4 regions of the Paenibacillus macerans genome follow, and region 3 is predicted to be linked to each of the others. Evidence: predicted binding sites of a transcription regulator. Region 3 holds the regulator's gene; each other region holds the start of a gene.
What was found. The regulator Rex, encoded in region 3, represses fermentation and respiration genes when NADH is low (regulators of the CRP and FNR family bind a similar motif). The targets are predictions, from matches to a motif close to TTGTGAAATATTTCACAA.
Positions count from the first base shown of each region.

Region 1: a site for Rex is predicted at 5,944-5,961, ahead of ric (iron-sulfur cluster repair di-iron protein). Genes of this name have one in related genera too.
Region 2: a site for Rex is predicted at 3,132-3,149, ahead of DYE26_RS25885 (DUF1641 domain-containing protein). Genes of this name have one in related genera too.
Region 4: a site for Rex is predicted at 4,130-4,147, ahead of pflB (formate C-acetyltransferase). Genes of this name have one in related genera too.

Region 1 covers NZ_UGSI01000001.1:370,169-377,932, forward strand. Annotated here, with positions in the region: gene DYE26_RS01655 (AraC family transcriptional regulator) at 1-627, opposite strand, end outside; gene DYE26_RS01660 (Gfo/Idh/MocA family protein) at 777-1,838, shown strand; gene DYE26_RS01665 (sugar phosphate isomerase/epimerase family protein) at 1,871-2,641, shown strand; gene DYE26_RS01670 (Gfo/Idh/MocA family protein) at 2,634-3,716, shown strand; gene DYE26_RS01675 (sugar phosphate isomerase/epimerase family protein) at 3,759-4,727, shown strand; gene DYE26_RS01680 (winged helix-turn-helix transcriptional regulator) at 4,912-5,229, shown strand; gene DYE26_RS01685 (FAD-dependent oxidoreductase) at 5,289-5,855, shown strand; gene ric (iron-sulfur cluster repair di-iron protein) at 6,039-6,737, shown strand; gene DYE26_RS01695 (hypothetical protein) at 6,893-7,618, shown strand.
Region 2 covers NZ_UGSI01000002.1:614,817-622,580, forward strand. Annotated here, with positions in the region: gene cydC (thiol reductant ABC exporter subunit CydC) at 1-864, shown strand, start outside; gene gltC (glutamate biosynthesis transcriptional regulator GltC) at 2,114-3,025, shown strand; gene DYE26_RS25885 (DUF1641 domain-containing protein) at 3,233-3,676, shown strand; gene DYE26_RS25890 (NAD(P)/FAD-dependent oxidoreductase) at 3,692-4,870, shown strand; gene gdhA (NADP-specific glutamate dehydrogenase) at 4,943-6,316, opposite strand; gene DYE26_RS25900 (nitroreductase family protein) at 6,621-7,271, opposite strand; gene DYE26_RS25905 (CidB/LrgB family autolysis modulator) at 7,515-7,764, opposite strand, start outside.
Region 3 covers NZ_UGSI01000001.1:598,014-605,777, forward strand. Annotated here, with positions in the region: gene dinG (ATP-dependent DNA helicase DinG) at 1-2,161, shown strand, start outside; gene DYE26_RS02790 (redox-sensing transcriptional repressor Rex) at 2,174-2,830, shown strand; gene DYE26_RS02795 (amidohydrolase) at 2,820-4,118, shown strand; gene DYE26_RS02800 (cell wall elongation regulator TseB-like domain-containing protein) at 4,508-4,993, shown strand; gene DYE26_RS02805 (phosphotransferase) at 5,129-6,130, shown strand; gene DYE26_RS02810 (hypothetical protein) at 6,311-6,844, shown strand; gene DYE26_RS02815 (AAA family ATPase) at 6,837-7,764, shown strand, end outside.
Region 4 covers NZ_UGSI01000001.1:382,345-390,108, reverse strand. Annotated here, with positions in the region: gene DYE26_RS01735 (extracellular solute-binding protein) at 1-770, opposite strand, end outside; gene pflA (pyruvate formate-lyase-activating protein) at 966-1,721, opposite strand; gene pflB (formate C-acetyltransferase) at 1,797-4,058, opposite strand; gene adhE (bifunctional acetaldehyde-CoA/alcohol dehydrogenase) at 4,354-6,969, opposite strand; gene DYE26_RS01715 (Crp/Fnr family transcriptional regulator) at 7,311-7,764, shown strand, end outside.

The DNA of each region.
Region 1 (7,764 bases), 230 kb from region 3:
TGTCCCGAACGTGTCCTTAAACAGATGCACCGCCCGGGAAACGCTGATGCCGGCATAGGCGGCCGCATCCTCCAATTTGAAGGGGGTGGCGGCGTTCTCTTCAATATAATTTTTGATCCGATGGGCAAGATAAGTCGGATAAGCGGGCCGCGGCTGATCCAGCAGGTTCCGGTCGATGTCCATGCATAGTATTTTCAAATAATATTCCGCGATTTCCGGGGCCGGGTTGGCGATGCGGCGCTGCTCCAACATGATTTGCCGGAAAGCGCCGACGATGCCTTCGGAAAGAGGAACCTTCACCCGATGGGGTCTTGACCGTTTGTTCCACCAAGCTTCGATCCATGGCCCGGCCAAAAAAATATGATAATCGCCGCTGGACACCACCGTTTCGCCCAGTCCGCTCATTTCAGCTTCAATTTTCAGCTCGTAGGGTTCGCCCGGCGCAAACAGCAGCAGATCGCCGGGTTCGATCAGCTCCAGCCGGCCGTTTAAGCGGGACCGGCATTTGCCCGAGCTTTGCAGCCGGATCAAATAGTTTTCGTGCCCGTCCGGCTGCACCGTATGAAACGGCTTGTGGTGCACCGAATAGCCGGCTAATAAAATCTGCAGGTTCGAATTAGGTTTCATAACCGACCTCCGTTGGGATCTCTAAAAATAATGACCAGATTGTTCATGTTTTAATCATATTATTCATTTTAAATCAGCGCAATTTGAAATACCATTGTACATGAAAACAACCCAGAATACACACATCTGCTTGGCGGGAGTGACCAGAAATGACGATGAAGATAGGCATGATCGGCTGCGGCAACATCAGTCCGGCATACTTGACGTACCTCGGGCAAAGCGAATTCGCCAGGATTACGGCGGTAGCCGATCTTCTCCCGGAGAAGGCCCGCGAGCGGGCAGAGCAATTCGCAATTGAAAACGTCTACACCGTGGAGGAATTGCTGGGACGGCAGGATATCGACATGGTGTTGAACTTGACCGTACCGTCGTCCCACGCCGCCGTCAATATGGCAGCGCTTGCCCATGGCAAGCATGTGTACGTTGAGAAGCCGCTGGCGATCTCGCTGGAGGACGCGCGAAGCATGCTGGAACAGGCGGCGGCCAAAAATCTCCGCGTGGGCTGCGCTCCCGATACGTTTCTTGGCGCAGGCATCGAGACGAGCCGCAAGGCCATTGCGGACGGGTTGATCGGCCGTCCGGTGGCGGCCACCGCGTTTATGATGGGCGGCGGGCCGGAAAGCTGGCACCCGAATCCCGAGTTTTTCTACGCGGAAGGCGGGGGACCGATGTTCGACATGGGGCCGTACTATTTGACCGCGTTCGTAGAGCTGCTCGGGCCGATCGCGCGCATCAGCGGCTCGGCGGGCAACCCGGTTCCCGAACGCACGGTCAAAACCGGACCCAACGCCGGCAAAACGATTCCGGTGCATACGCCGACGCACTACAGCGCCACGCTGGATTTTACCGGAGGCGCCATCGGCACGCTCGTGACCAGCTTCGATGTCCCCGGCGGAAGCGTCCTGCCCCGCATCGAGATTTATGGGACCGAAGGGACGCTGCTTGTCCCCGACCCGAACTACTTTAACGGGGACGTGAAGGTCCGCCGTTCGGGCAGCGACGTTTGGGAAACCGTCCCGCCGGCGTTTGAATGCGGCGAAAATGAGCGCGGCCGCGGCATCGAGGATATGGCCAGGGCGATTCTTGAAGGCCGGCAACACCGGGCCAGCGGCAAACTCGGCTACCATGTGCTGGAGGCGATGCATGCCGTGGCCCGTTCATCGCGCGAAGGCCGGCATATTTTGCTGGAAAGCGCGGATAGTTTAAAGTAGAGTCTTTCATTTTTATGGAGAGGTGATATTTTATGGCAAAGGTTGGACTGCAGCTTTATACGGTAAGAGATCATTTGGAACGCGATTTTGAAGGCACGCTGCGCAAGGTAGCCGAGCTTGGGTATAAGGGCGTGGAGTTTGCCGGATTTTACGGGAGAACTGTGGGACAAGTACAGCAAATCCTGCAGGAAACCGGGCTGGTTGCGGTGGGTGCCCATACGGCTTACGACCGTTTAAAGGCCGCGCTTGATGAAGAGATTGCTTTCAACAAGGCGATCGGCAACCGGTATATCGTCGTGCCGTATCTGTCGGAGGAAGACCGCAACCGTTGGCCCGAGGTCATCGAGGACTTGAAAAAATTCGGGGAACGCTGCAAACAGGAAGAAATGATTCTCTGCTATCATAATCATGATTTTGAGCTGACCCAGTCGCTGAACGGCAAACCGGTGCTGGATGCGATTTACGAACAGGTGCCCGCCTCCCTGCTGCACATGGAGCTGGATTCCTGCTGGGTAGCCTTTGCCGGAGCGGATCCGCTGGCATACATCGCTACATATCGCGATCGGCTTCCGCTCGTGCACTGGAAGGATGTTCTTAAGAAGCCGGACGGTTCGCCGGAAACGGTGGAGCTGGGCCGGGGAGAAGTCGCCGTTGCCGCGATTGGGGATGCCGCGATCGACGCGGGCGCGGAATGGCTGATCGTAGAGCAGGATCACTGCGCGGGAGATTCGCTGGAAAGCATCGCCGCAAGTATGGAATGGGTACGCGCTTATGCCGAAAAGGGAGGAAAACTTCATGTCTAAAACATTAAAAGTCGCCATCATCGGATGCGGCGGCATCGCCAATGGAAAACATTTGCCGAGTCTGAAGCAGCAACCAGAGGTAGAGCTGGTCGCCTTCTGCGACATCGTGGAGGAACGCGCGCAAAAAGCGGCCGCCGAATACGGCGTAGAGGGAGCCAAAGTATTTACCGATTTCCGGAAATTGCTGGCGGAAAGCGACGCTGAAGTGGTTCACGTCTGCACGCCAAACGATTCGCATGCGGAAATTACCGTCGCTTCGCTGGAATCGGGCCGCCACGTGATGTGCGAGAAGCCGATGGCCAAAACGGCGGAGCAAGCCCGTCAAATGCTGGACGCGGCCAAACGCACGGGGAAAAAGCTGTCGATCGCATACCAAAACCGCTTCCGCAGCGACAGCCTTTATTTGAAGGAACTGTGCGAAAACGGTGAGCTTGGCGACATCTATTTCGGAAAAGCTCTGGCGCTGCGCCGCCGCGCCGTTCCGACCTGGGGCGTGTTCCTGGACGAAGAGAAGCAGGGCGGCGGTCCGCTGATCGACATCGGCACCCATGCGCTTGACTTGACCTTGTGGCTGATGGACAATTACGAGCCGAAAAGCGTCACCGGTTCCGTATTCCACAAACTCGGAAACCGCGAAAACGCGGCGAATGCGTTTGGCCCTTGGGATCCCGAGCAATTTAAAGTCGAGGATTCCGCGTTTGGCTTCATTACGATGAAGAACGGGGCGACGATTATTCTGGAATCCAGCTGGGCGCTCAATATCGTCGAGGTTGGAGAAGCGAAAACGCTGCTATGCGGAACGGAGGGCGGCGCCGACATGACGAACGGCCTGCGCCTGAACGGCGAAAAATTGAGCCGCCTGTACGAAACCAACGTCGATCTCGGATCCGGCGGGGTCGCTTTCTACGAAGGCAAACAGGAAAACGAATCCACCCGTGAAGCGAGAGCTTGGGTGCAAGCGATCTTGGAAGATAAAGAGCCGCTCGTGAAGCCGGAACAGGCGCTTGTGGTCACGGAAATTTTGGAAGCCATCTATAAATCGGCCAAAACCGGCCAAACCGTATATTTTGACTAACCCGGCCTTGGGCCAAACCACGAAGCAAGGAGGAGCATAGAGGTGAAATTAGGAGTATTTCTGGTTCTGTTTGGAGGCCTTCCGCTCGAACAAGCGCTCGATAAGGCGGCCGCACAAGGGCTGAAAGCCGTGGAAATCGGCACCGGCGGACATCCCGGGAACGCCCACTGCAATCCCGATGTGCTGCTGGAAAACAAGGCGGCCCGGGAAGAGTTCAAAAAAATGGTGGAGTCCCGTGGACTCATTATCAGCGCGCTTAGCTGCCACGGCAATCCGCTGCATCCGCAAAAGGCGATCGCCAAGGAGTTCCACGACGTTTTCGTCAAAACCGTGCAATTGGCCGAGTTGCTGGAAGTGCCGGTCGTCAACACGTTTTCCGGCTGCCCGGGCGATCATGAGGATGCCAAGTATCCCAACTGGCCGGTAGCGCCTTGGCCCAACGACTTCCAGGAAGTTCTGGACTGGCAGTGGAAAAATAAAGTCATTCCGTATTGGACGGAATGGGGCAAATTTGCCGCCGATCACCATGTGAAGATCGGGCTTGAGTTGCACGGCGGATTTTCCGTGCACACGCCGGCGACGCTGCTGCGCCTGCGCGAAGCGGCCGGCGAAGTCATCGGGGCCAACCTCGACCCGAGCCATATGTGGTGGCAGGGAATCGATCCGGTGCAAGCGATTGCGATCCTTGGCAAGGCCGGCGCCATCCACCATTTCCACGCCAAAGATACGACGATTGATCCGGTGAACGTAAACCGTTACGGCATCACGGATATGCAGCCTTACACGAACATGCAGGAGCGGGCTTGGCAGTTCCGCACCGTCGGTTACGGCCACGATCTGAAGACGTGGGCCGACATTATCAGCGCGCTTCGGCTGTACGGCTACGATTACGCGGTAAGCATCGAGCACGAAGACGGGCTAATGTCGATCGATGAAGGATTTACCAAAGCCGTGCGCAATCTGCAGCAAGTGCTTATGGAAGATTCCGCCGCCGAGATGTGGTGGGTATAACTGACCATAAACGTAATATACTATATTAGCGGCTGCCGCCAAGGCGGCCGTTTTTTCGGATACGGGGCGTGAATGAAGAGTCCCCCCTTACTTTCCGCGTGTAAATATGCTATTATGAAATATATTAACTTACTTAACGTAAGTTTAACGCTTGTAGGCTTGCTATAATAATGAGGTGAATGTTATGGATGAGCATTCGTATGGAATGTGTCCGCGATTTGAATCGGCTTTTTCGTTTTTGGGAAAACGCTGGAACGGCTTGATTATTCAAACCCTGATGAGCGGGCCGAAACGCTTCAAGGATATTTCCAATCAGATTCCTTCCATGAGCGATAAGATGTTATCGGAACGGATGAAGGATTTGGAATGTGAGGGGATTTTGGTCCGTCATGTTTATCCGGAAACGCCGGTTCGCATCGAATATGAATTGACCGAAAAAGGGCGGGCGCTTCGTCCGGTGATGGAGCAGGTGCAGTCCTGGGCGGAGCAGTGGATTAAATAAGCTCATGCCGTTTTCGGGTCGCGAAGGCGGCATGAAAATTTTAGAAAGTAGGTGTACTTGTGGCTGAGGTAATTGTAATCGGGGCAGGGCCGGCTGGAGCCAGCGCGGCGTTATTTTTGGCCAAGGCGGGCAAAGAAACGCTTGTTCTGGACAGCAACGCAAGCATGACGAAGCGGGCCTGGATTGAGAACCATTACGGGGCAAAGGACATTTCCGGACCGGATTTGCTCAAAATCGGACGGGAGCAGGCCGAAAAATTCGGCGCCAAGTTCATTGAAGAAAAAGTGACGCATATCGATGCCAACGGAGGTTCGACAGTAACCGTAAAAACGGAATCCGGCCGCAGCTACGAGGCGTCCCATATCATATTGGCCACCGGCGCGTTGACCGATCTTGCAAGCGCTACCGGCCTGGAGCTGAAAGAAGGCCGCGAGCCGAGAATCAAAACCGTCATCGCTACGGACGGGCAAGGCCGGACCAGCGTTCCGCGAATCTGGGCGGCCGGCACGGCGGCGGGCGTCAGCGTTCATACGATCATTACGGCAGGCGACGGGGCAAAGGTCGCCATCGAGTTGATCAGCGAAATAAACGGCGAACGGTACGTGGATCACGATGTGCTGAAATAAAACGAACTTATTTGCAAGTCCAGACGATAACAAGGCCTCCCGGTTACGGGCGGCCTTTAAATATTTTGAGCGGAAGCAAGAAAAACAAAAGTGATTAAAATCACAAGGAGAGGCGCTTCTATGCGTTAAGTTAAAAACGTAAGCTTACGACATTAGCTCAGGAGGTCTTTCCGGATGAATCACATACAAGCATTATTTAAGGAACAAGACATGGTTCGTGATATCGTGCTTCGTTTTCCAAAATCGGCGGATTATTTCCGCGGGCGGAAAATCGATTTTTGCTGCGGCGGCGCGCGTCCGTTGGGGGAAGCGGCGGCAGAGCGGGGGATTCCGGTTGAAACGCTGCTCACGGACTTAAACCGCTTGGCGGCCGAACATCCCCGGGCAGAGGAAGAACAGGATTGGACAAAGGCGGAATCGGCCGATTTGATCGGGCATATCGTAAACACGCACCATCGCTATTTGCGCGAGGAACTGCCGGAAATTCAAAAAAACGTGACCAAGGTGTCCCGGGTCCATGGGGATGCGGATACGCATTTGCGCGAGGTCGAGCGGTTGTTCGGTGAGCTTCGGCGCGAGCTGCTGGAGCATACCGACAAGGAAGAGGCAGAGGAGTTTCCTAAGATAATCCTTTGGGAGAAGAGCCGGGACCCGGAAGTGCTGGAAAAATTGCAGTCCGCCATCGCGGAGTTGGAATCCGAACACGACGCGGCGGGCGACATTCTCAAACAACTGCGGGAGTTGACCGACGATTTTCAGCCGCCTGGCCATGCGTGCACGACGTACCGTTTGACCTATTCGCGTCTAGAAGAGCTGGAAGCCATGACTTTTACGCATGTGCACCTGGAGAACAATATATTATTTCCGCGATATACAATATAACTTGAAGTATTCAGGCCTCGCCCTTCCCTGCTTAGGGAAGGGTTCTTTGCGCCTGCCCCGAAATTTGAGAACTTTCTGCCGGTCCGGTATGCTTAAGATATGGAATATTCCTGGATTGAATCAGGGAAAATGATTAAAGGAAAGGCGGGGCGGCGATGCGCTGGAGATTGAAATGGCTGGCAGGACTGTTGGTTTTGGCCGCGTTCTTCACGGCAGCCTGCGCCGATGGCGGGACGATCGACAAACCGGACCCTTCGGAGGAGCTGCAAAGCGAGGATGGGCATGCCGATGACATTACTTTAACGATTGACGGGGGGACGTTTATCCCCGATGTGACGCGCAGTTTGCATTTTGATTATACGGAAGGGATTACCGTTCTTCAGGCGCTTGAAAGCAGCGGTATCGTAAAACTGACGGAGGATAGGGGCAAAATTCAATCCGTGGGTGAAGTTTCGCTTGATTCGACGCTGGAGTGGGGGATCCGCCTAAATGACAAGGAGCTGCCGTCCCGCGATTGGGACAAACAGCTCAAGGCGGGGGACAACATACTCGTTTACGTTAAAACCGCGGGCAGCGCAACGGCGGGGCAAAATGGAGCATCGCTGCTGCTGACCGTGAACGGGGGCAGTCAAAATCCGCAGCTTAAAAGCTATTTTGTCCATCAATACAATGAAAACACGACCGTGAGGGATTTGCTCAAGCGCAGCGGGATCGTGGAGCTGAACAAAACCGGGCAACATATCGTTTCCGTCAATGGTTATCGTCCGGAGGAGACGGAAGCATGGGTGCTGAAGGTCAATCATAAGAAATTGCTGGACACCGGCCTTGACATGAGGTTAAAACCCCAGGACAATGTGGAAATCGCTTTGGTGCGAAAATAAGTTTCGGAGAAAAAGCAAATCCGCAGTTCTCTTAGATAAGAGGCTGCGGATTTTTCAATAGGTATGCAAAAAAAAATGTGACAATTAAATGTGATAACTTTCACAATTAATGTGAATGAAATCACAAACTATTCATAATTTTAAAT
Region 2 (7,764 bases), on a different contig from region 3:
CCGCAGTACGGCGTGTCGTTGGCGCGGCTGGAGCGGATCGAGCACTCCGGCGGTGAGCAGCGGCAGGCCGCTGGCGGAGCGGGCGTTGCCGGCGGGAGCGGGGGATTCCGCGGCATGGCCCCGGAGGCTGCTCAAGCCGTCCACATTCGGCTGCAGGGCGTGCGCTTCGCGTATGCGGCGGGCGGCGCCATTTCCGTGGACGGTGTGTCGCTGGACATCCCGCAGGGCAAGCGGGTTGCCGTGATCGGCCGCAGCGGCGCGGGCAAGTCGACGCTGCTGAAGCTGATCCAGGGGGCGCTTGCCCCAAGCGATGGAACGGTGACGTTTAACGGCGTCCCCGCCGCGGCCTTAGGCGAACGGATGCCGGAGTACGTGTCCGTTCTGAATCAGAGCCCGCATCTGTTCGACACGACGGTGGCGAACAACATCAGGCTCGCCCGGCCGGAGGCTGCGGACGAGGAGATCCGCCGGGCCGCGCAAGCTGCGCAGCTGGGCCCGCTGATCTCGGCGCTGCCGGAGGGCCTGAACACGCCGATGCGCGAAACGGGCCAGCGTTTCTCCGGCGGCGAACGGCAGCGCGTGGCGCTGGCGCGGATCTTGCTGCAGGACACGCCCGTGCTCATCCTCGATGAGCCGACCGTAGGGCTCGATCCGCGCACGGAGCGTGAGCTGCTGGCGACGATCTTCCGCACGACGCAGGGCAAAACGCTCATCTGGGTGACGCACCATCTGGTCGGCGCGGAGAAGATGGACGAGATTATTTTTATGGAGCATGGCCGCATCCTGATGCGGGGCACCCACGCCGAACTGATGAAGTCCGAACCGCGCTACCGCAATCTATACCGCTTGGACCGGCCGGATTAACGGCTTGGCAGCGGTTATAGGCTGTATGTCGAGGGACTCCGGCGGCAGCATCAAACCGGATGTAGCAATGGCAAGACCGGCTGCTTACCACTTCATTCGATTCATTCGTTATTGGAGTTAGCGGGTTCGGCATCCGGGGGCTTGGGTCTTTCGCTAACGGTTGTGATAGCCGTTATTTAGCTGAAAAGCGGGGGTTTCAATTTCTAACGGTTGCAACGGCGCTTACTTGGGTGAAAAAGGCTCGAATCCGCGGAAAAAAGCAAAAATTAGCTTTATGGCAACCGTTAAATTTTGTTTTGGTCACATTATGCCGAAATAACGGCGCTGGCAACCGTAAGAATGACGGCTCGCCCGAGAGGCCGCGTCTTTCTGATCGTCAAGCGCCGTTTTTAGTTTTGAGCTAGCTAAAACAGCTCGGCTTGGGAAGTATGTTTGACAGCAGCCGGCTTCCGGAATGACGAGGACCGTCGGCCTTCAAATAACGTCACTTTTTGTTCTTATTCTCCTGCCCCCCCGGCATATCCATCCCATTAGCGGCATTCTTTGTCCTTATTTTCTTATGAATGGTGCGAAACGGGGATATTTCTTCACGATTCGAGAAAATAGCGGCATAAATTGCCTTTATTTTTTTCAAATTGATCGATATCGCCGGAATAACGTCATTTTTTGCTCTTATGGTTTCTGTTGGAGTTCACCGAGTTCGCTAGAGTCCGCCGGAGTTTGTTGAGTTTCGCTAAAGTCACCGAAATTTCGCCGCATTCAACCGCATTCCGCTGAAACTCGCTGGATTTGGCTGGAATCCAACCGAAGTTCCGCAGCATTCCGTATAATCCCGCTGAAGTTCGCCGCGTCCCGCAACATTCCGTTGAAGTTCGCAGCATTCGCGGCACCCCGCCGCATTCCGCTGGCGTTTTCCGGCAGCCTGGTCCTAGTGCCTGCAAATTATGCAGGTATTTTCTTATGTTTCCAGCGCTTTTTCCTGAAGTCTATGCTTCCGTTTCGGTCGCTTCCCTTATATAATGGAGATTAATATATTTACACGGAATGTAAGGGATTTAATGGGTTAATAATCTAATGGTTTAATAGTTTAATGATTTAATGGTGGAGCCATTTAAATGGCCTGCCGGCGGTAGAGCATCGCTTGCTGCGGGCAAGTGCGCCAAAGGCTGCTGACGGCTTAGGAGAAGGCTTTTTCACGAAACAGGTGAATCCGGTTTTTCTGAGGCGTCTGGAATAGGGAGGGTGTGGCATGGAACTGAGGCAAATCCAATATTTCATCGAAGTGGCCAAACTTGAGCATGTGACTGAGGCATCCTACGCTCTGCACGTTTCGCAATCGGCGGTAAGCCGGCAAATTTTCAAGCTGGAAGCGGAGCTGGGCGTGGACTTGTTTATTCATGAAGGGCGCAAAGTCAAGCTGACGCCGATCGGCCGGCAGTTTTTAAACCAGATGGAGCAGCTGATGAAAGTCATCGACCATGCCCGTCAGGAGATCGAAGAATATTTGGATCCCGAGCGGGGGACCGTGCGGATCGGCTTCCCCAGCAGCTTGGCGGCGCGGATGGTTCCGGCGGTCGTTTCGGCTTTCCGCAAAAAGTACCCGTATGTCCATTTTCAACTGCAGCACGGCTCGTACAAAGAATTGATGGACTGGGTCGTCGAAGGGGAGATCAACCTGGCGGTGATGGGGCCGGTGCCGCAGCAGGAACCGCAAATCAACGGCGAGATTTTGTTCCGGGAAAAATTCGTGGCGCTCCTTCCCGCCGGACACTCTATGGCCGACCAGCCCTCTTTGAAACTAAGCGATTTGAAAAACGATGTGTTTGTCTTGTTTCCCAAAGGTTTCATCCTGCGCGATATCGTGGTGAGGGCTTGCGCCAATTTGGGGTTTCAGCCCAAGGTCGCTTTTGAAGGGGACGATCTGGATGCCATCAAAGGGCTGGTTTCCGCGGGCCTTGGCCTGACGCTGCTGCCGGAAATCGCCTTAAGCGAGCAGATTCCGCCGACGATTGTGACGGTGCCGATCAATGAACCGCAGGTCACCCGGGATGTCGGGGTCATCGTTCCGGCGGGGCGCGAAATGGCGCCGACGGAGAAGCTGTTTTATGAGTTCCTGAAGGAGCTTTCGCCCCAGGCGCTGGGTTATATATCCCCTGGTTAAGCGAACCGAAAAATTTTTAATAATTAAGGACCGTGAAAATAATCACTTTCATGGTCCTTTTTTGTAGAAAATGTGGTACAATTTATTGGGATTGTTGCAGGTTGAGATGTGCCTTTTTTCACTAACCAAAAATGGTTGGAGTAAGAGAAGGTTGGAACACTAAGGAACAAGCAAGTACTTAAGATCTATTGCAAAGGAGAATCGGAAATGTCAGAAACAATTGCCGAAACGAAGACGGAGCAAGGCGGCGCCTTGTCTGCCGGGCAGCAGGAGCGTGAACTTCTGGAGCAGCTGTTGAAGCCGGAAGTTCAGGAATCCTTGAGCGTGCTGGTAGAGCAGCTTCCTAAATTAACGGAAATGGTCGGCGCGCTGACCAAATCGTATGATTTTTTCAAATCACTGTCGACGGACGAAGTGCTGAAAAACGACATGGTCGGCGGTTTCGCGGAGGTGGCCGGACCGGTGGTGGGCACGGTGAAGAAAGTAGCCGCCAACGTCATCGAAGCCAGAGATCGGGCTGAAGAGAGCCAGGAGGTAATCGGCTTGTTCGGTCTGCTTAGAATGCTTAAGGATCCGCAGGCGCAAAAGCTGTTTCGCTTTGTGAATGCTTATCTTCAAGTCTCTGGCGCACGCGACAGTCAACAAAAATAACGGAGGATAATAACCATGGCAAAAGAAATTGTAATTTTAGGTGCCGGTTACGGCGGCGTGCTTAGCGCTTTGACCGTTCGCAAATATATGGACAGATCGGAAGCGCAGGTGACGGTCGTTAACCAATATCCGACGCATCAGATCATTACGGAGCTGCATCGTCTGGCTGCCGGCAGCATTTCCGAACGGGCGGTGGCGCTGCCGCTGGATAAGCTGTTTAAAGGAAAAGACATCGATCTGCGTATCGCCACGGTCAAGAGCTTTTCGGTGGATAATAAAGAAATTAAGCTTTCCGACGGTTCGACCCTGACTTATGACGCGCTGGTGGTCGGGCTTGGCAGCAAAACGGCCTACTTCGGCATCCCGGGTCTGGAGGAGCACAGCATGGTGCTGAAATCGGCCGACGACGCCAACGCGATTTACAAGCATATCGAGGAGCGGATCAGCGAGTATGCCAAGTCCGGCAATGAAGCGGACGCCACGATCCTGATCGGCGGCGGCGGTTTGACCGGCGTCGAGCTGGTTGGGGAAATCGCCGACCAACTGCCGAAGCTGACGAAGAAATACGGCGTGGACCGCGAGGCGATCAAACTGCTGCTCGTGGAAGCGGGGCCGAAGATTTTGCCGGTGTTGCCGGATTCTTTGATCGAACGCGCGACGGCGAGCCTGGAGAAACGCGGCGTGAAATTTTTGACCGGGTTGCCGGTGACGAATGTCGCGGGCAATGTAATCGATTTGAAGGACGGCCAAAAAATCGTGGCCAACACTTTCGTCTGGACAGGCGGCGTGCAAGGCAATCCGCTCGTGGGCGAGTCCGGCCTGGAAGTGAACCGCGGACGCGCTTCGGTCAACCAATTCTTGCAGTCCGTTTCCCATCCGGACGTGTTTGTGGTCGGCGACAGCGCGGTATTTATGGGACCTGACGGCCGCCCGTATCCGCCGACGGCGCAAATCGCCTGGCAAATGGGCGAGCTGACCGGCTACAACCTGTTCGCTTTCTTGCGCGGCAAAAAGATGGAAGGGTTCGAACCGGTCAACTCCGGTACGCTGGCCAGCCTTGGCCGCAAGGACGCCGTAGCGACGATCGGCGCCAACAACACCGAGCTGCGCGGTCTGCCGGCCACGATGATGAAAGAAGCGAGCAACATCCGCTATTTGTCGCACATTAAAGCTCTGGACGCCCTGGCTTATTAATTTAGCCGGGCTCTAGCGAAAAAAAGCGCCCGGGACATTAGATCCCGGGCGCTTTTTTTGGTTTTATTCTATTTAAACTACCCCATGCGCCAGCATCGCGTCGGCGACTTTCAGGAAGCCGGCGATGTTGGAGCCGACCACCAGGTTTCCGGGATGGCCGAACTCTTCGGCGGCTTTTACACTATTGGCATAGATGTTCTTCATGATGCCTTTGAGCTTTTCGTCCACTTCCTCGAAGGTCCAGGACAATCTCGCGCTGTTTTGCGCCATTTCCAGGGCGGAGACGGCGACGCCGCCGGCATTGGCCGCTTTGGCCGGGCCGAAATATACTCCGCTGTTCAGATACACCTCGATCGCTTCCAGCGTCGAAGGCATGTTGGCGCCCTCGGCGACGAATTTCACGCCTCCGGCGACGAGCTGCTTTGCCGCAGCTTCATCGATTTCGTTTTGTGTCGCGCACGGCAGGGCGATATCGCAAGGGATGCTCCAGATATTGCGGCAGCCCTCATGGTATTCCGCACCCGGATGCTCGTTCACGTATTCCTTAATCCGTTTTCTTTCGACTTCCTTCAACCGTTTGACCGTTTTCAGGTCGATGCCGTTCGGATCGTACACGTAACCGTTCGAATCGCTGCACGCGACCACCTTGGCTCCCAGCTGCTGCGCTTTTTCGATGGCGTAGATCGAAACGTTGCCGGAACCGGAAACGACGACCGTTTTGCCTTCAAAGGTTTCGCCTTTGCTGGTCAGCATTTCCGCCGTGAAGTACACCAGGCCGTACCCCGTTGCTTCGGTGCGCGTCAGGCTGCCGCCGTACGTCAGGCCTTTCCCCGTCAACACGCCGGTTTCACTGCCGTAAAGCCGTTTGTACTGGCCGAACATGTAGCCGATTTCCCGTCCACCTACGCCGATATCTCCGGCAGGCACATCCATGTCGGGACCGATGTATTTGGCCAGCTCGGTCATAAAACTCTGGGTGAATCTCATGACCTCCAGCTCCGATTTGCCTTTGGGATCGAAATCCGAGCCGCCTTTCCCGCCGCCGATCGGCAAGCCGGTCAGCGAATTTTTGAAAATTTGCTCGAAGCCGAGGAATTTAATGATGCTGGCATTTACCGACGGATGAAAGCGCAGCCCGCCTTTGTAAGGCCCAATCGCGCTGTTGAATTGCACGCGGAAGCCGCGGTTAACCCGTACTTTGCCCTGATCGTCCACCCACGGAACGCGGAAGCTGATCAAACGCTCCGGCTCCACGATTCTTTCGAGGATGCCGCTTTCCTGGTATTTCGGATGTTTGGCAAACACCGGAACCAGCGAATCCAAAATCTCCTTCACCGCTTGATGGAATTCGTGTTCTCCCGGATTGCGTTTTTGAACGGCTTCATAAACTTCAGCCACATAGCGGCTGGCTTGTTCCAGTGCCTCGTTTTGCTGTGTAATCGCCATTTGGATCCACCCTTTCTCGCTAAAAACATGTTCTACTTTTCACGTTTTTTATGACCTTTATTGTAATATCTATGTAAGCTTTAAACAAAGCTAATTATAGATCAACTTCATGAGCAATTGAGATCAACTTCGCCGAGCGGCCGCTCAAGCCGCGGACTTATGCAGAAAAAAAGCAAATGACCTGATATAGTATGCGCCAAACGGCGGCCAAACCGGCTGGGAATTTCGAAAAAATAGGGGCAGCCATCCGGGCATAAAAAAAAGCGGAAGAACCTTTCGGTTTCCTCCGCTTTTTGTTTGCTTATCAGGATTGGAACGAGTTCCAGGACGTCACTTGATCTACGCCCAGGCGCGGTGTGGCATGAGCCGGTTTGGCCGCTTTGCCGATGGCGATGAGGAGGATCGGCTTGAGCGTTTCCGGAACTTCGAAGACCTCGGCGAATTTTTCCGGATTGTATCCGGCCATCGGCACGGTGTCGTAGCCTTTCGCTTTGGCGATCAGCATCAGCTGCATGGAGATCAGACCGGCGTCGAGCAAGTTGACCTGATGGAGCCGCTCGTCTCCCAAACCTCCGTACATTTGTTGCAAACGTTCGACAAAATTGGTTTTCACCTCTTCGGTCATTGCGCCCATCGCCACGGACTGGCTGTAAATCGCATCGGCCTGCTCATAGGACTTCAGGTCGCCAAGCACCGCGATAACGGCGGAAGCTTCCACGACCTGCTGCTGGTTGTTGGCGATCGGCAGCAGCTTTTGCTTCAGCTCGTCTTCGTCAATCACCAAAAACCGCCAAGGCTGCAAATTGGAAGAGGAAGGAGCGGAAAGCGAAAGCTCCAGCATTTCCTTCAGTTCTTCCCGGGAGATTTTCACCGACGGGTCGTAAGCGCGAACCGAATGTCTTTCCCGAAGTACCGTATAAAAATCGTTCAGATTTACTGTCTCTGCCGTACTCATATCCAAAATCATCCTTTCTTTATAAAATGATCTCGATCACAGTATAAAGCCTAACTGTTAGTATTTCAAGTACAGTTTTAAATGATGCCGGCCAAATGTTGACTCGGCATAAACGGGCGAAAAGCCGGCCGTCGGTGGAAGCCGCAAGGCAAAGACTTACCGCGCAAAAAAATACCCCCGCCCAAGGCGGAGGTTCAAGAGGAAACTATATGTTGAGTTTGGAGGAACCGTAAGGTTATTGCATTATTGCAGCAGCGAGATCAGCATCGGGGCGGCGCCCAACGTGAACAAGGCGGCCAAAATCATGGAGATGCTGGAGATCGTGCCGGTCAGCGAGCTTAGCTCAAACGCTTTGGACGTTCCGGTGCCGTGGGCGCTCGTGCCGAACAATACGCCGCGCGCCACCTCGTTTTCGATGCGGAACAGCTTCACGACCAGCGGCCCGAGCATCGTTCCGAGCAGGCCGGTAATAATGACGAAGACGGCTGTAATA
Region 3 (7,764 bases):
GTCCTTTGAGCAGTTCATGGAGCAGGTGAGGGAGCGGCTGCGCGAAAGGCTGCCCCAATACGAGGAGCGCGATGCTCAGAACAAGATGCTGGAGGAAGTGAGCCGGGCTTTTAACGATGACAAGCATCTGCTGATCGAAGCGGGGACCGGAACGGGGAAATCGCTTGGTTACTTGCTGCCCGCGATCTACCATAGCGTCAAACGGGAAGAAAAAGTAATGGTCAGCACGCATACCATCAACCTGCAGGAGCAGCTTCGGGAAAGAGACGTTCCGCTGCTCGCCGAGGTGGTGCCGTTTCCTTTCCTGGCTGCCGTATTTAAAGGCAGGCAGCATTATTTGTGCTTGCGCAAATTTGAACATAAAATAAATAGAAGAGACTTTGCCACGCCGAAAGAAGAGGTGATGACGGCGGCGCAATTGGTAGTGTGGCTGACGCAAACGGTCAACGGCGACGATGAAGAGCTCAATTTGGGCAATCGCGGCGGCGATTTCTGGGAAACGGTGGCCAGCGAGTCGGACTCCTGTCTCGGGCGGTCCTGCCCATGGTTCCGCAAATGCTTCTACCATCGGGCCAAACATGAAGCCGGGGTCGCCGATGTGGTCATTACGAACCACTCCAAGCTGTTTACCGATATCCAGGCCGGGCATCAGCTGCTGCCGGGATACGAGCGTCTGGTCATCGACGAGGCCCATCATTTGGAGGATGTGGCGGGGAAACACCTGGGCATTCATATGAAGTATTTTACTGTCATTCATACGCTCACCCGGCTGTTTAAAGACAGCAAGACCGGCCAGCTGCCAAATCTCCGCATCGCTTTGCAGGCGGCGGGGGGCGAAAAAACGGGCGAATGGTGCCAGGTCATCGACGAAATGTACCCGACGCTGATCGATGTGAAGGAAAGCTGGGACAAGCTCAGCGAGCTGCTGTTTGCCCTGATGCCGGAACGGAGCGACGCCGCGCCCGGCGATCCGGGCCAATTCGTTTACCGCCTGCTTCCGCTAAAGAAACCGAAAGAATGGGATAAGCTGCTGGCGCTGGAGAACCAGATCTATGTCTCGCTAGGGGACGTGCTCCGCAAAGGCGACCGGATGCTGGCGCAAATCCGGGAAGAGCAGGAGGATTACGGTTCCGAAAGCCTCCTGACCGACATCAACGGGTTATTCAAGGATTTGGCCAACGAGCGGGAGGCCCTGCGTTTCTTCATGAAGCTGGAGAACGAGGAGACGGTGTACTGGATGGAAGCGAACGGGAATTTCCGCAGCCGCTCCCTGCAGATGTATGCCGTTCCGATCGACGTTAGCGCGCAATTGAAGGAATACTTTTTCGACAGAAAAAAAAGCGTGGTGATGACCTCGGCGACGCTGTCGGTCGACAAGTCGTTCCAGTATATGATCGAACAGCTGGGACTGACGGAAGCGGCCGGGGAAGGACGGCTGAACACGGCGATGCTGCCGTCGCCGTTTGATTACCGCAGCCAGGCGCTGCTCGTCATCCCGCGCGATTTTCCGAGCGTAAAGGGGAGCGTGGGCGACGACCATTTCGTCAGCACGCTGGTGCGTTCGCTCGCCGATACCGCGGTTGCGACGCAAGGCCGCATGCTGGTGCTGTTCACATCGTACCGGATGCTGCGGCAGGTTTACGAGCCGTTGAAGGAGCTATTGTCGGCGCAAGGAATCACGGTCATCGGCCAGGGGATGGACAGCGGCAGCCGCAGCAAGCTGACCCGGCGCTTTCAGGGCCAGGCGGCGTCCGTGCTGCTGGGGACGAGCAGCTTCTGGGAAGGCGTGGACATTCCGGGCGAAGCGTTGACGAGCCTGGCGATCGTCCGCCTGCCCTTCCAGCCCCCCAACCATCCGCTGGTGGAAGCGAAAAGCGAACGGCTGCAGAAGGAGAAGAAAAATCCTTTCATGAAACTGTCCGTGCCCCAGGCGGTCATCCGCTTCAAGCAGGGATTCGGCAGGCTCGTCCGCTCCTCGCAGGACCGGGGGATCGTGGTTGTTTACGATACCCGCATCTTGGAGTCTTACTACGGGAAATACTTTTTATATTCACTGCCCGGGCCGAAGATGGAGCATATGCCGCTCACTCAGATGGTTCCGCGCATATCGGAATGGTTAAATCCGGGAGACGAAAACGTCTCTAAGTCCGCGTCAGAATAGGGGGATAAACGTATGAAATCCGAAAAAATTTCCGATGCCGTCGTCCGCCGGCTGCCGGTGTATTTGCGGTTCCTCAACGAGCTGAGCCGGCGCGAAGTGCCTACGGTGTCCTCGCAGGAGCTCGGCCAGAAGCTGGACCTCAACCCGGCCCAGATCCGCAAGGATCTGGCCTACTTCGGCGATTTCGGGCGAAAGGGCATCGGCTACGATGTCGCGTATTTGATCGAGAAAATCCAGCAAATCCTCAACTTGGACCAGCAGATCAACGTTGCGCTGGTCGGCGCCGGTAATTTGGGGCAGGCGCTTTCGAATTACAACGCTTATTTGAAAGACAACATGAAAATCGTGGCGGTGTTCGACGCCTCTCCGGCCAAGATCGGCACGCAAATCAACAACATCACGATCCAGCCGATCGAAGACCTGACGGAAACGGTGCGGGAGAAAAATGTCCGGATCGGGATCATTACCGTCCCGGATTACGAAGCGCAGCGCGTGGCGGATCAATTGGTGGCGGCGGGAATCGGGGCCATTCTGAACTTCGCTCCGACGATTTTGAAGGTGCCGCCGGAAGTCCGCATCCATGCCGCCGATTTCACGACCGATTTGCTCAGTCTGGCTTATTATTTGAATGATGGAAACGGAAAGGAACAACCTGCCCATGAGTCGTAAATGGTTAATCAAGAACGGAACCTTTGTCGTGTTCGAACAAGATCGTTCCATTGTACAGGGCTATATGCTCGTTGAGGGCGATACGATTTCCTATATCGGCGAGCAGCTTCCTGAAGGGGCGGAAGACGCGGAAACCTTCGACGGAAAAGGGCTGCTGTTCATGCCGGGGCTGATCAACACGCACGGCCACGCGGCGATGTCGCTGCTGCGCGGATACGGCGACGACATGGTGCTGCAGACCTGGCTTCAGGAAAAAATGTGGCCGATGGAAGCCAAGTTCACCGCCGGCGATGTGTACGCTGGGACGGCGTTGTCCGTGCTGGAGATGCTGAAAGGCGGAACGACCACGTTCCTGGACATGTACGACCATATGGATGAAGTGGCCAAAGTGGTTCAGCAGTCGGGCATCCGCGCCGTGCTGATGCGCGGCGTCATCGGGTTGTGCCCGCCGGACGTGCAGCAGCAGAAGCTGAACGAAGCGATCGCGTTTGCGAAAAATTGGCACGGTCAGGCGGACGGCCGAATCACGGCGATGATTTCGCCGCACGGGCCGTACACCTGTCCGCCGGAATTTTTCGAGAAATTCGTGCAAGCGGCTAATGATCTGGATCTGCCGATGCATACGCATATGTCGGAGACGCGGGCGGAAGTGGAGCAAAACGTGAACGATTACGGGGTCAGACCCGTTCAGCATTTGCTGAACCTCGGGATGTTCTCCCGTCCGTCGCTGCTTGCTCACGCCGTGCATTTGACCGATGAGGAGATCGATATTTTGGCGGCCCATAACGTGGCGGTGTCGCACAATCCCGGCAGCAACCTGAAGCTGGCCAGCGGCGTGGCGCGGGTGCCGGCACTGCTTGGCAAAGGCGTGGTCGTTTCGCTTGGAACGGACGGCGCCGCCAGCAACAACAACCTCGATATGCTCGAGGAGGTCCGCCTCGCCGCGTTGATCCACAAAGGCGTTTCCGGCGATCCTACCGCCGTTCCGGCGCTGGAAGCCCTCAAAATGGGCACGGAATACGGGGCGAAGTCGGTGTTCTTGGCGAATACGGGGAAACTCGCGGCCGGCATGAAGGCGGATTTTATCGCGCTGAATACGGAACAGGCCCATTTCCTGCCGAAGACGGATTACGTTTCCCATGTCGTCTATTCGGCCGGCTCCAAAGATGTAGAGCATGTGTGGGTTAACGGCGAGCAGTTGGTCAAACACGGGGCTTGCCTCACCCTCGACGAGGAGCGTATCCGGCGCGAGGCGCAAGAGGCCTTCGAAGGGCTGCTGGCCCGGTAGGCGCTTGGAGGCTTGGCACTGGTTGCTTGCTGCTTTTTGAATGGCGCGTGAAGCTGCGGCCGTGGACGTGGACGTGTCATGTTCGTGGCTGCACCTGTGGCTGTGCCTGTAATTACGGCGATTTAGCGGTAAAAAAGGGCGTTATTTTCGGATTTGAAGAGGTTTCCGCTGCAATAAGGGACTTTTTTGTCGCTATTTCCCGGCATAGGCCGTGATATTGACGATATCGCCGTCCTCGGGGAAAATAAGAACTAACATAGCCGTTATTTTAACGATGCGGAGGAAAAACGGCGGAATAACGACCGGAATTAACGTTATTTTTCTGCGACTGTGCGAATGTGCGCGAATGTGGGTTTAGACGACTGGCTACAGGGGAAAGGAAGAGAAGGTTGAGAAAGAGAACCAAGTGGCTCCTGCTTTCGCTGCTGATTTTAGTGATCGTGCTTTTTGCCCTTCACCGTTTTTATATCTACGTTCTTCAGGATACCTGGGCAAGCGAAAATGCAGTGATTGAGCAGGCGAAACAGGAGACGGACCTGGTCCAGGGCGATAAAGTGTGGAAATCGGTGTGGGACGATGTGTGCTGGGTGGTCCAGGGCAAAGACGGGTCAGGCCGGGAGATGATGGTATGGCTCCGGGAAGGTCATGAACCCGTGGTGCGGCTGCTCTCGGAAGGTGTGTCGGAGACCCGGGTGCGGACGATCATTAACGAAAGCCTGCCCGGGATTACTATCGTCAGGCTGGTGCCCGGCATCTACAATGAACGGCTGGTATGGCAGCTGTTTTATAAACAAAAGGATCACCACTACTACCGTTTTTACGATTTCGGCACCGGTGAGGCGTTGAACGATGTATTTACGCTTCCGAACCGCTGATCCGCCATGAAGTGAACCGAATAGGAGATTTGAAGCATACGGTTTCTATGTTCAGCAACTTGGACGTGGAGGCCGTTTTTTGTAATATGAAAACATACGTTCGATTGAATTTTAATATTTTCATATTAGGAGGGCATGCGCTTGGTGAATTCCGATCAACCGCCGTGCGAGCAAAGGATTTATAACGATGTAATGAAATCGTTCCAGGATTATTTTGGATTGCGTATCCTGCAAGCAACCCCAATCAAACGCGGCTGGCTTAATTTAAAGTGGAAAGTTGAAACGGATTCCGGAGAATACGTGCTAAAACAATACAATAAGGAGAGGTACCGGCTGTACAATCCAAGCCAGCTTTCGACGGCGCTTTCCGAACAAATCAGATTATTCCGCCAAGGTATCGCCTGTCCTCAGCTTTTTACATACCAAGACCAAATCATGCTGGAGTCCGAGTGTGGGGAGAAGTTCGTGGCCATGCAATATTGCAAAGGCAAATTGATCTCTCCCGGGGAAGCCAACGCCTCCCAAATTCATGATTTGGGGAGAATGACGGGGAAAATGCACCTGCTGCTAAACGACGGGACGCTTGGAAGGGGACAGGCCCCGCAATTTATCCCGCCTAGCCGTGAGGAACGTTTGGCTCATTGGAAAGCGGTCCGGGCTGAAGCGGAATCGTCAGGCAAAACCGATATTCTCGAACCTGTCGAAAAACAACTGCTGGCCACGGAATCGGTGGATCCGCAAAGGTTTGAGGGGATCCGGCAAGGCTGGGCGCACCGCGATTTGTGGGCGGACAACCTGTTGTTCGACGATGATCGCTTATCGGCTATTTTGGATTTTGACCGGCTCAATTTTGAATATCCCTGGCTGGACGTCGCCCGGGCGGTCATGTCATGCGCCTTTCAGGAGACTTTGGACGTTTCGTTAGCCGCGGCGTTTCTTGAAGGATACGGCAAAGAATGCCCGTTGCAGGAAGGATTATTGGTCCGCTCGCTGGAACTGCTTTGGTATATGGAAAGCGCTTGGTGGATTCATGAAAACATGGATCGGCACAGCGCTCCGCCTGCCCGGTTTGCCAAAGAAATGATTTGGCTCGCCGGCCATCTGGGCGAGTTGCCGCTTCTGCTTGAGAATATGTAGCAGTCTACCCATTTAAAATTTGAAATATAGCCATACTTTTTTTCGATATTTGATAGATCATGTGATATACTCTTATTTGTGGATTTGATATAAGAAATGATATATCAAATTATATATCCGACTAAGCGACGGTTCTTGAAAAAGCAACCACTTCAGAAATATAGATAAGGGGGACATCACGTGAAACTGCGTATTGGACCAGTTGTGTCGAGTGTTGTCATTTCCGCCGTATTGCTGTTTGGCGGATGGTTCATATATCGGCAGTGGGCGATTGAGCGTCCGCTGGAAAATATCGTAAAAACTTATGATGGCGTAAACGATGTACAGTTGGACATTAAGCCGAACGAACTTGCCGTGAAGCTGGACCTCGCACCCGGGACGGATCTCGGCGATCTGGTGCGGAAAATCGAACAGGACGGAAAACGGCAAATCGGCGGACGGACGTTGAAGCTGGACGTGAAAGACCATTCTTCGCCGATTCTGGACGAGCTGTGGCAGAAAGCGCTGTTCAGCGTGGCGCAGGCGATGGAGACGAAGAAATATACGGAAATTACGTCCGCGCTGGAGCAAATGGAGCAGGCGAATTCCAAAGTGACGGCCAAGGCGGAGATGGATGAGGACAATGTTTACATTACGCTGACGGACGGACAAGCCAGCAAGTTTATCATTTTGCCGCGGACTCCACAGCGATTGGGGGCATGGCCGAATGCGTAAATGGATGGTGGAGGCGGCCATAGGATTTATTCCGGTGCTGCTATTGTTCCTGGCGATCGTTGGCTACAACGTCGTACCGCTCGTGATTTTGTTTGTTTTGTTCGGCGTGTTGTTTGCGGCGATCAAGATGCGCGGAGGCGGAATAGCGATTGGGGCGGCCCAGGAGCGGAAGCGCCGGCAGAGAGGCCCGGACAAGCTGACGTTTGAGGAAATCGGCGGCCAGGAGAGCGCCAAGCAGGAATTGCGCGAAGCGCTCGATTTTATGGTGCGCCATGAGGAAATCAGCAAATTCGGGATCCGGCCGATCAAGGGGATTTTGCTGACCGGACCTCCCGGAACCGGTAAAACGCTGCTGGCGAAAGCCGCCGCCCAGTACACCAACGCGGTGTTCGTGGCGGCTTCGGGCTCGGAATTTGTGGAGATGTATGTCGGCGTAGGCGCGAGCCGCATCCGCGAGCTGTTTAAGGAAGCGAAGATGCGCGCGGCCAAAGAAAACAAGGAGAACGCGGTCATTTTCATCGATGAGATCGAGGTGATCGGCGGCAAACGGGAAGGCGGGCAGCAGCGCGAATACGATCAGACGCTGAACCAGCTGCTGACCGAAATGGACGGAATTTATTCGTCGGACACGCCGCGCATTCTCCTGATCGCCGCGACCAACCGCAAGGAAATGCTGGACGGCGCGTTGCTCCGGCCGGGGCGGTTCGACCGTCATATTCAGGTCGATCTTCCCGACAAAAAGGGCCGGCTCCACATTTTGGAGCTGCATGGGAAGAACAAGCCGCTGCACGAAAGCGTCAGCCTGGAGAAGGTGGCCGAGGAATCGTTCGGGTTCTCGGGGGCGCAGCTCGAAAGCGTCATGAACGAGGCGGCCATCTACGCGATGCGCGAAGAGGCGGCCGAGATCATGCAGCCCCATC
Region 4 (7,764 bases), 220 kb from region 3:
ACCATATTTTCGTCCGTCCATTTTGTCGCGCCGCTTTTGAACCCGTACGTAATTTCAGGCCCCGCGTAATACGACCATAAATTGTTGGTGGTCATCAACGGAATCCAGGCGTCCTTGGAGGCTTGCGCAAACGGAATTTTGCCGTCGGCCTTGATCTTCTCGGCGATTTGCTCCAGTTCGCCCAGCGTTTTGGGCACCTGCAGCCCTTTTTGCTGAAAATATTCTTTATTGTAGAAGAAACCTTCGATCGATCCGCCGATCGGCAGTCCGTACACTTTGCCGTCATGGGTAAACGGATCGAGGGTCGTAAATTTATCCTTGATGCCAAGCTCTTCGATAATCGGCGTCAAATCGAGCATCAAGCCCTCTTTGGCATACAGTGCCGCATCCGGGCTGCCGAACACGTCGAAGATTTCCGGCGGTTTCCCGGCGGCCATTTCGCCGCGCAGCTTCTCCTTGCGGTTGACTTCGGAGTCCACCGCATCCAGCTTGATCGTGAGGCCAGGGACGGCCGCTTCCGTCTGCTTGACGATATCCTCGAGCATCGCTAACCGGAACTTCTTCGATTCCCCGACTTGCGTGTGGCGAATCGTAATCTCGAACGGTTCATTGCTTGTCTCTGTCCCGGATCCGGCATTCCCCTTATTCTCGGTCCCTTGCCCTTCGTTCGCCGGAGCTTTATTCCCCCCGTTGCCTGATGATCCGCAGCCGGCGAGCAGCGCGGAGGCGATAAAAATCAAAGACAGCAACAGCAGCAAACTTTTCCTCATATTTCTAGACCCCTCCTCAAACGCGGTAGATTCACTTACACCCCCATTATAGAAAGCGTCTTCTTCTTTGGTAAGGAGGACATTTTTCTTTTAGAGGGATAATATCATCCAAAAGACAAAATGAAAACGGTTAAACCTGACATATAATTGTCCGATTTAACCGTTTTGGTCAAGATTATTAAGTTTTACGTCATGTTAATTGACATGAACTTCTCTTTGCTCTGCCGCTTCCCGTTCTCCCTCATGAATGATCCGGTACGCCCATTCGATTTGTTCCTCCGTCGGCGATGGAACGCCGTCAAGCGGATAATCCCAGCCAAGCTCCTGCCATTTGTAGATCCCCATTTGGTGGTACGGGAGAATCTCGAACTTCTCAACGCCCTGCAAGCTGCCGATAAACCGCCCAAGCTCCCGCAGATCTTGTTCGTCGTCATGGATGCCGGGCACGAATACGTGGCGGATCCACATGCTCCGTCCATGATCGGACAGCCAGCGGGCCATGTTCAGCATCCGGTCGTTCGGTTTGCCGGTCAGCTTGATGTGCTTTTCGTTGTCGATATGCTTTAAATCGAGCAGTACGAGGTCGGTCACATCCAGCAGGTCGCGGATTTTATCCCCTTCATTATACCCGTTTGTATCCAGCGTAGTATGAAGGTTCCAGCGTTTCTTCGCTTCCCGGAACAGCTCGGTCACGAACGGGGCTTGCAGTGTCGCTTCCCCGCCCGAGACCGTGAGCCCTCCGCCGGACGGGCGGTAGTAGTTCAGGTAGGGTTCGATTTCGCTGAGCACTTCCTCTACCGTCATTTCTTTTCCGCCCGACAGGTTCCAGGTGTCTGGATTATGGCAGTACTGGCACTGCAGCAGGCAGCCTTGCATGAAGAGCACGAAGCGAATACCCGGGCCATCGACCGTTCCGAAAGTTTCTAATGAATGTATGCGACCTTTTAGCATTTTCGTCACCCTTTCTGTGGCAGGTTGAACCGGAGGTTCAACCTGAAATCGGCTGCCTGTATGCAGGAAATGGGATTACATTTTGCCGTGGAATGTCCGGTTGATGACATCCAGCTGTTGTTCGCGGGTCAGCTTGATGAAGTTCACCGCATAACCCGATACGCGGATCGTCAACTGCGGATAATTTTCCGGATGATCCATCGCATCCAGCAGCGTTTCGCGATCGAATACGTTGACGTTCAGGTGATGGGCTTTGCTGCCGAAGTAGCCGTCCATCATCGACACCAGATTCGATTTGCGGGCGTCGAGTTCTTTGCCCAGCGCCTTAGGCACGATCGAGAACGTGTTGGAAATGCCGTCCAAGCTGTGTTCGTACGGCAGTTTGGCCACGGAGCTCAAGGAAGCCAGCGCGCCTTTCTTGTCGCGGCCGTGCATCGGGTTGGCCCCCGGCGCAAACGGTTCGCCCGCTTTGCGTCCGTCCGGCGTAGTCCCCGTTTTCTTACCGTATACGACGTTCGAGGTAATCGTCAGGATCGATTGCGTCGGCAGCGAGTTACGGTAAGTTTTGTGTTTGCGGATCATGCCCATGAACGTTTCCACGAGTTCAACCGCAATTTGGTCGACACGGTCGTCGTTGTTGCCGTAGCAAGGGAATTCGCCTTCGATTTCAAAGTCGACGGCGATGCCGTTTTCGTTGCGGATCGGTTTGACTTTGGCGTATTTGATCGCGCTCAGCGAGTCGGTCGCTACGGACAAGCCGGCGATACCGCAGGCCATCGTCCGCAGAATGTCGCGGTCGTGCAGCGCCATTTCGATCCGTTCGTAGCAATATTTATCGTGCATGTAGTGGATGACGTTCAGCGCGTTGACATACAGCTTAGCCAGCCACTCCATCATCGGAATCAGACGTTTCTTGACTTCATTGTAGTCGAGATACTCGGACGTGATCGCCGGATATTCCGGACCGACTTGGACGCCGGATTTTTCGTCTTTACCGCCGTTGATGGCGTACAGCAGCACCTTGGCCAGGTTGGCGCGGGCGCCGAAGAACTGCATTTGTTTACCGATTTCCATCGCCGACACGCAGCAGGCAATGCCGTAATCGTCGCCGTAGATCGGACGCATCAGGTCGTCGTTTTCGTATTGGATCGAACTGGTCTCGATCGATACTTTGGCGCAATATTTCTTGAACGCGTCAGGCAGTTGTTCCGACCAAAGCACCGTCAGGTTCGGTTCCGGAGCCGGGCCGAGATTGTACAGCGTGTGCAGAAAGCGGAAACTGTTTTTCGTAACGAGCGTTTTGCCGTTCACCGACATGCCGCCCAGCGATTCCGTTACCCAAGTCGGGTCGCCGCTGAACAGTTCGTTGTATTCCGGAGTTCTCAGGAATTTCACGATCCGCAGCTTCATGACGAAATGATCGACCAGTTCTTGCGCCGTTTCTTCCGTCAGCGTTCCTTCGGCCAGGTCGCGTTCGATGTAAGCGTCCAGGAAGGAGGATACGCGTCCGAGGGACATTGCGGCCCCGTCCTGTTCCTTAACGGCTGCCAGGTAACCGAAATACAGCCATTGGAAAGCTTCTTTGGCATTGTTTGCCGGTCTGGAAATATCGAATCCGTACATTTCGCCCAGCTGTTTCAGTTCGCCGAGCGCACGGATTTGTTCGGACAGTTCTTCGCGGAGGCGGATCACATCCTCGTCGATGACATCCACTTCGAGAGCTTTCAGTTCCTGTTGTTTTTGCTTGATCAGGAAATCCACGCCGTACAGCGCCACCCGGCGGTAGTCGCCGATGATCCGGCCGCGGCCGTAAGCGTCGGGAAGCCCGGTAATAATGCCGGCTTTACGAGCCGCTCTCATCTCCGATGTATAAGCATCAAAAACGCCTTGGTTATGCGTTTTGCGAATATGCGTAAACAAGTCTATAATTTCCTGCGGCAGTTCATAGCCATAAGCCTTACAGGAGTTGATGACCATATTGATCCCGCCGAACGGGCGAATCGTGCGTTGGAATGGGGCCGAGCCCTGTACGCCTACGATTTGCTCCTTGTCCTTATCCAAATACCCCGCAGCGTGGGAAATGATCGTGGATGGCGTGTTGACGTCCACATCCAGCACTCCGCCGGCTTCCCGTTCTTTCTTGGACAGCTGCGACACGATTTCCCACAAAGCTTTTGTGTTGGCCGTCGCGCCCGCCAAGAAGGATTCGTTGCCTTCATAAGGTTTGATGTTGGTTTGGATGAAATCGCGGGTGTTCACTTCTTTCATCCATTTGCCCGGTTTGAATCCTCTCCAAGCATTGTCCACGGTTTGTACTTCCTTTTCGATCACCGACATCTTTATTCCCTCCATTTATATTTTGGTCGCGGTTCGAAGGAGATGTACCGCGCCTCATGATCCCTTAAAATTTGTGATATTTTTCACATAATTTACGTGATAATTTTCACATTTATAGCGTTAAATGTACCCGATTAAGGCTTCGATTGAGCCCCCGTTGTTATTCCCGGGGCTAATCCGTCATCAAACTTTGAGGGATCATTTATACTGTAATCATAGCTCAATTTGTCGAATAAGATTGTGAGAAATATCACATATAGTGATATTTCTCACGTTTTCAAAGCCCTTTGTTCACTTAATCTTCAAATCTTCCGTAGAAAGCGTCGCGATAAACTTCCGCCAGCTCCGTCACCAGCGGCAGCTTCGGATTGGCGGTCGTACATTGGTCTTCGAACGCGCGGTCGGCCAAATAATCGACGCGGGATTCGAACACTTTCGGATCGAAGCCGAGATCCTGGAACGTTTCCGGAATGCCGAGCTTTCTGTTCAGGTCGCGGATCGCATTGATCAGGCTCTTCACGCCTTCTTCCGTCGTCCGCGCCGGCAGCCCCAAGATGCGGGCGATTTCCGCATAACGTTCGTCGGCGACGAAATGCGTGTATTTCGGCCAAGCGGCAAATTTCGTCGGCTTCTTGGCGTTGTAGCGGATGACGTGCGGCATCAGAATCGCGTTGGTCCGTCCATGCGCGGTATGGAATTCGCCGCCCCATTTATGGGCCAAGCTGTGGTTGATGCCGAGGAATGCGTTCGAGAACGCCATCCCCGCGATCGTGGAAGCGTTGTGCATCTTCTCGCGGGCCAGTTCGTCGCCGGTCAGCGCCGATTTTTCAAGGTACTGGAAGACGAGCTGGATCGCTTTAATGCACAGTCCGTCCGTATAGTCGTTGGCCATGACGGATACATAAGCTTCGATCGCATGCGTCAGAACGTCCATGCCCGTGTCGGCCACGGCGGTTTTCGGCAAGCTGTATACAAAGACCGGGTCGATGATCGCCACGTCCGGCGTCAGTTCGTAATCCGCCAAAGGATATTTCGTATTGCCGTTGATTTTGTCCGTGATGACGGAAAACGACGTCACTTCCGAACCGGTACCCGAGGTCGTGGGGATCGCCACGAATTTCGCTTTTTGTCCGAGCCGCGGATATTTGTAAAGGCGTTTGCGGATATCCATGAATTTTTGTTTAAGGTTAAAGAAATCTTCATCCGGGTATTCGTAGAACAGCCACATCCCTTTCGCTGCGTCCATCGCCGACCCGCCGCCGAGAGCGATAATGCAGTCCGGCTGGAACTTCGCCATCATCTCCGTACCGCGTTCCACCGTCGTGGTCGAAGGATCCGGTTCAACGTCCGCGAACACTTCGATCGCCACCGGCGTTTGGCGTTGGCGGAGATAATGCTCGACTCTTTCCACGTAACCCAGCTTCACCATCATCGGGTCGGTGACGATCATGACGCGGGAGATGTCCGGCATTTTCGCCAAATATTGCGTCGAATTCTTCTCGAAATAAATTTTGCTCGGCACTTTAAACCACTGCATATTCACGGTACGACGGTTCACCCTTTTCACGTTGATCAGATTGACGGCCGTGACGTTCGACGAAGTCGAGTTGCGTCCGTAAGACCCGCAGCCCAGCGTCAGCGAAGGCAGGTTCGAGTTGTAAATGTCGCCGATGCCGCCTTGCGAGGAAGGCTGGTTCACCAAAATCCGGCAGGTCGGCATCCGGTCCGAGAACTTCTGGATAACTTCCTGGTTGTTCGAATGAATGACCGAAGAGTGGCCCATGCCGCCGAACTGCACGACTTCCAACGCGCGTTCGATGCCCTGCTCGGCGTTTTTCACTTTATAGCAAGCGAGCACCGGGCTAAGCTTCTCCGCAGAAAGCGGGAATTTCGGTCCGACGCCTTCGATTTCGGCGACGAGAATTTTCGTTCCGGCCGGCACGTCGATGCCGCACATTTCCGCGATCTTCGTGGCCGGTTGTCCAACAATCGCCGGGTTCACCGCGCATTTGTCGGCGATGATCGCGCCCGCCGTCAGTTTTGCCGCTTCATCTTTGTTCACGAAATAGCAGCCGTTCGCGATCATTTTCTTTTTCACCTGATCGAATATCGGTTCTTCAATGATGACCGCTTGCTCGGATGCGCAGATCATGCCGTTGTCGAAAGTTTTGGAAAGAATCAGATCGTTGACGGCCTGATCGAGATTCGCGCTCTTCTCAATGAAGCAAGGCACGTTGCCGGGGCCGACGCCAAGGGCCGGTTTGCCGCAGCTGTAAGCCGCTTTTACCATCGCGGAACCGCCGGTAGCGAGAATGCAGGCCACATCCGGATGGTTCATCAAAGCGTTCGTGCGGTCCATGGACGGATTTTCGATCCACTGGATGCAGTCGGCGGGCGCCCCGTGCTTCACTGCGGCCTCCAGTAATATTTTAGCGGCTTCCGCGCTGCAGTTCTGAGCGGACGGATGGAAGCCGAAGATGATCGGGTTGCGTGTTTTTATCGCAATCAGCGATTTAAAAATCGTGGTCGACGTCGGGTTCGTCACCGGAGTAATCCCCATGATGATGCCGACAGGCTCGGCGATTTTTTGGAAGCTGTCAAAATCGTTGTCCTCGATAACGCCTACCGTTTTGTCGTACTTGATGCTGTGGTAAATGTACTCCGTGGCGAACATGTTTTTAATGATTTTGTCCTCGTAGACCCCGCGCCCTGTTTCTTCCACCGCCATTTTCGCCAAATGCATGTGCTTGTCGAGCCCCGCCAGGGCCATCGCCTGCACGATTGCGTCGATCTGCTCCTGCGTCATGCTCATGAACGCTTCGGAAGCCTTTTTCGCTTTGTCAATCAAGGTTTGGATGTAAGCTTCCGGGGTGGGCTGGGCTTTTGTTGTCGCTTCATTCTTTACGGCCATTTCTCTCATCCTCCTAAGTTCTGTAAGGACCAACCTGCAGTGTAGATAGACAAATCATAAGTTCGTGAAATTTTTCACTTGCAAGTTCATCCTTAAAAGATGTATTGCTTCTCTTTATGTTTTGATCATAGCATAGGAATTTGATTTTGTATAGTGAATTTTTTCACAAAATTGAAAAAGTTCTGAAATTATTTCATTTAGCAAACAAATTTCGTGAATTTAGTCACAATGTTAGAATTTCGACACTTTTTCGGCCTTCCGAGCCCCCAAATTTTGCAATAATCGTTATATAATTAATTAAAAATTTCATAAAAATCAGGAATATAAAGGGGAAATCCATGATGAGTGAAATCGTAAACGCCACCCTGCCCCGCGGTAACACGAGCTGCTTCACAGAACAAAACTTCAACCGCCTTCTCGTTACAATGAAAGATAAAGCATATCCCGAGGGGACGCATTTGTTCTGGGAAGGTGATTTTTCCGATAAACTGTTTTACATCAAACGCGGACGCGTCAAACTGACCAAATCGACCGACGAGGGTAAAGAACTCATTCTGTATATGTACGGACGCGGCGATATGGTCGGCCAGGCCGATCCGTTCTTCAGCACCAAGCACAGCTTCACGGCCGAGGTGATTGAGGATTGCGAAATCGGCGTAATCGATCAGAAAGACCTTGAAATTATGATTTGCCAGCACTGCGATTTTGCGATCGACTTCATGAAATGGATGGGCATCCACCATCGCCTGACGCAGACGAAGTTCCGCGATTTGATGATGTACGGCAAGCCGGGGG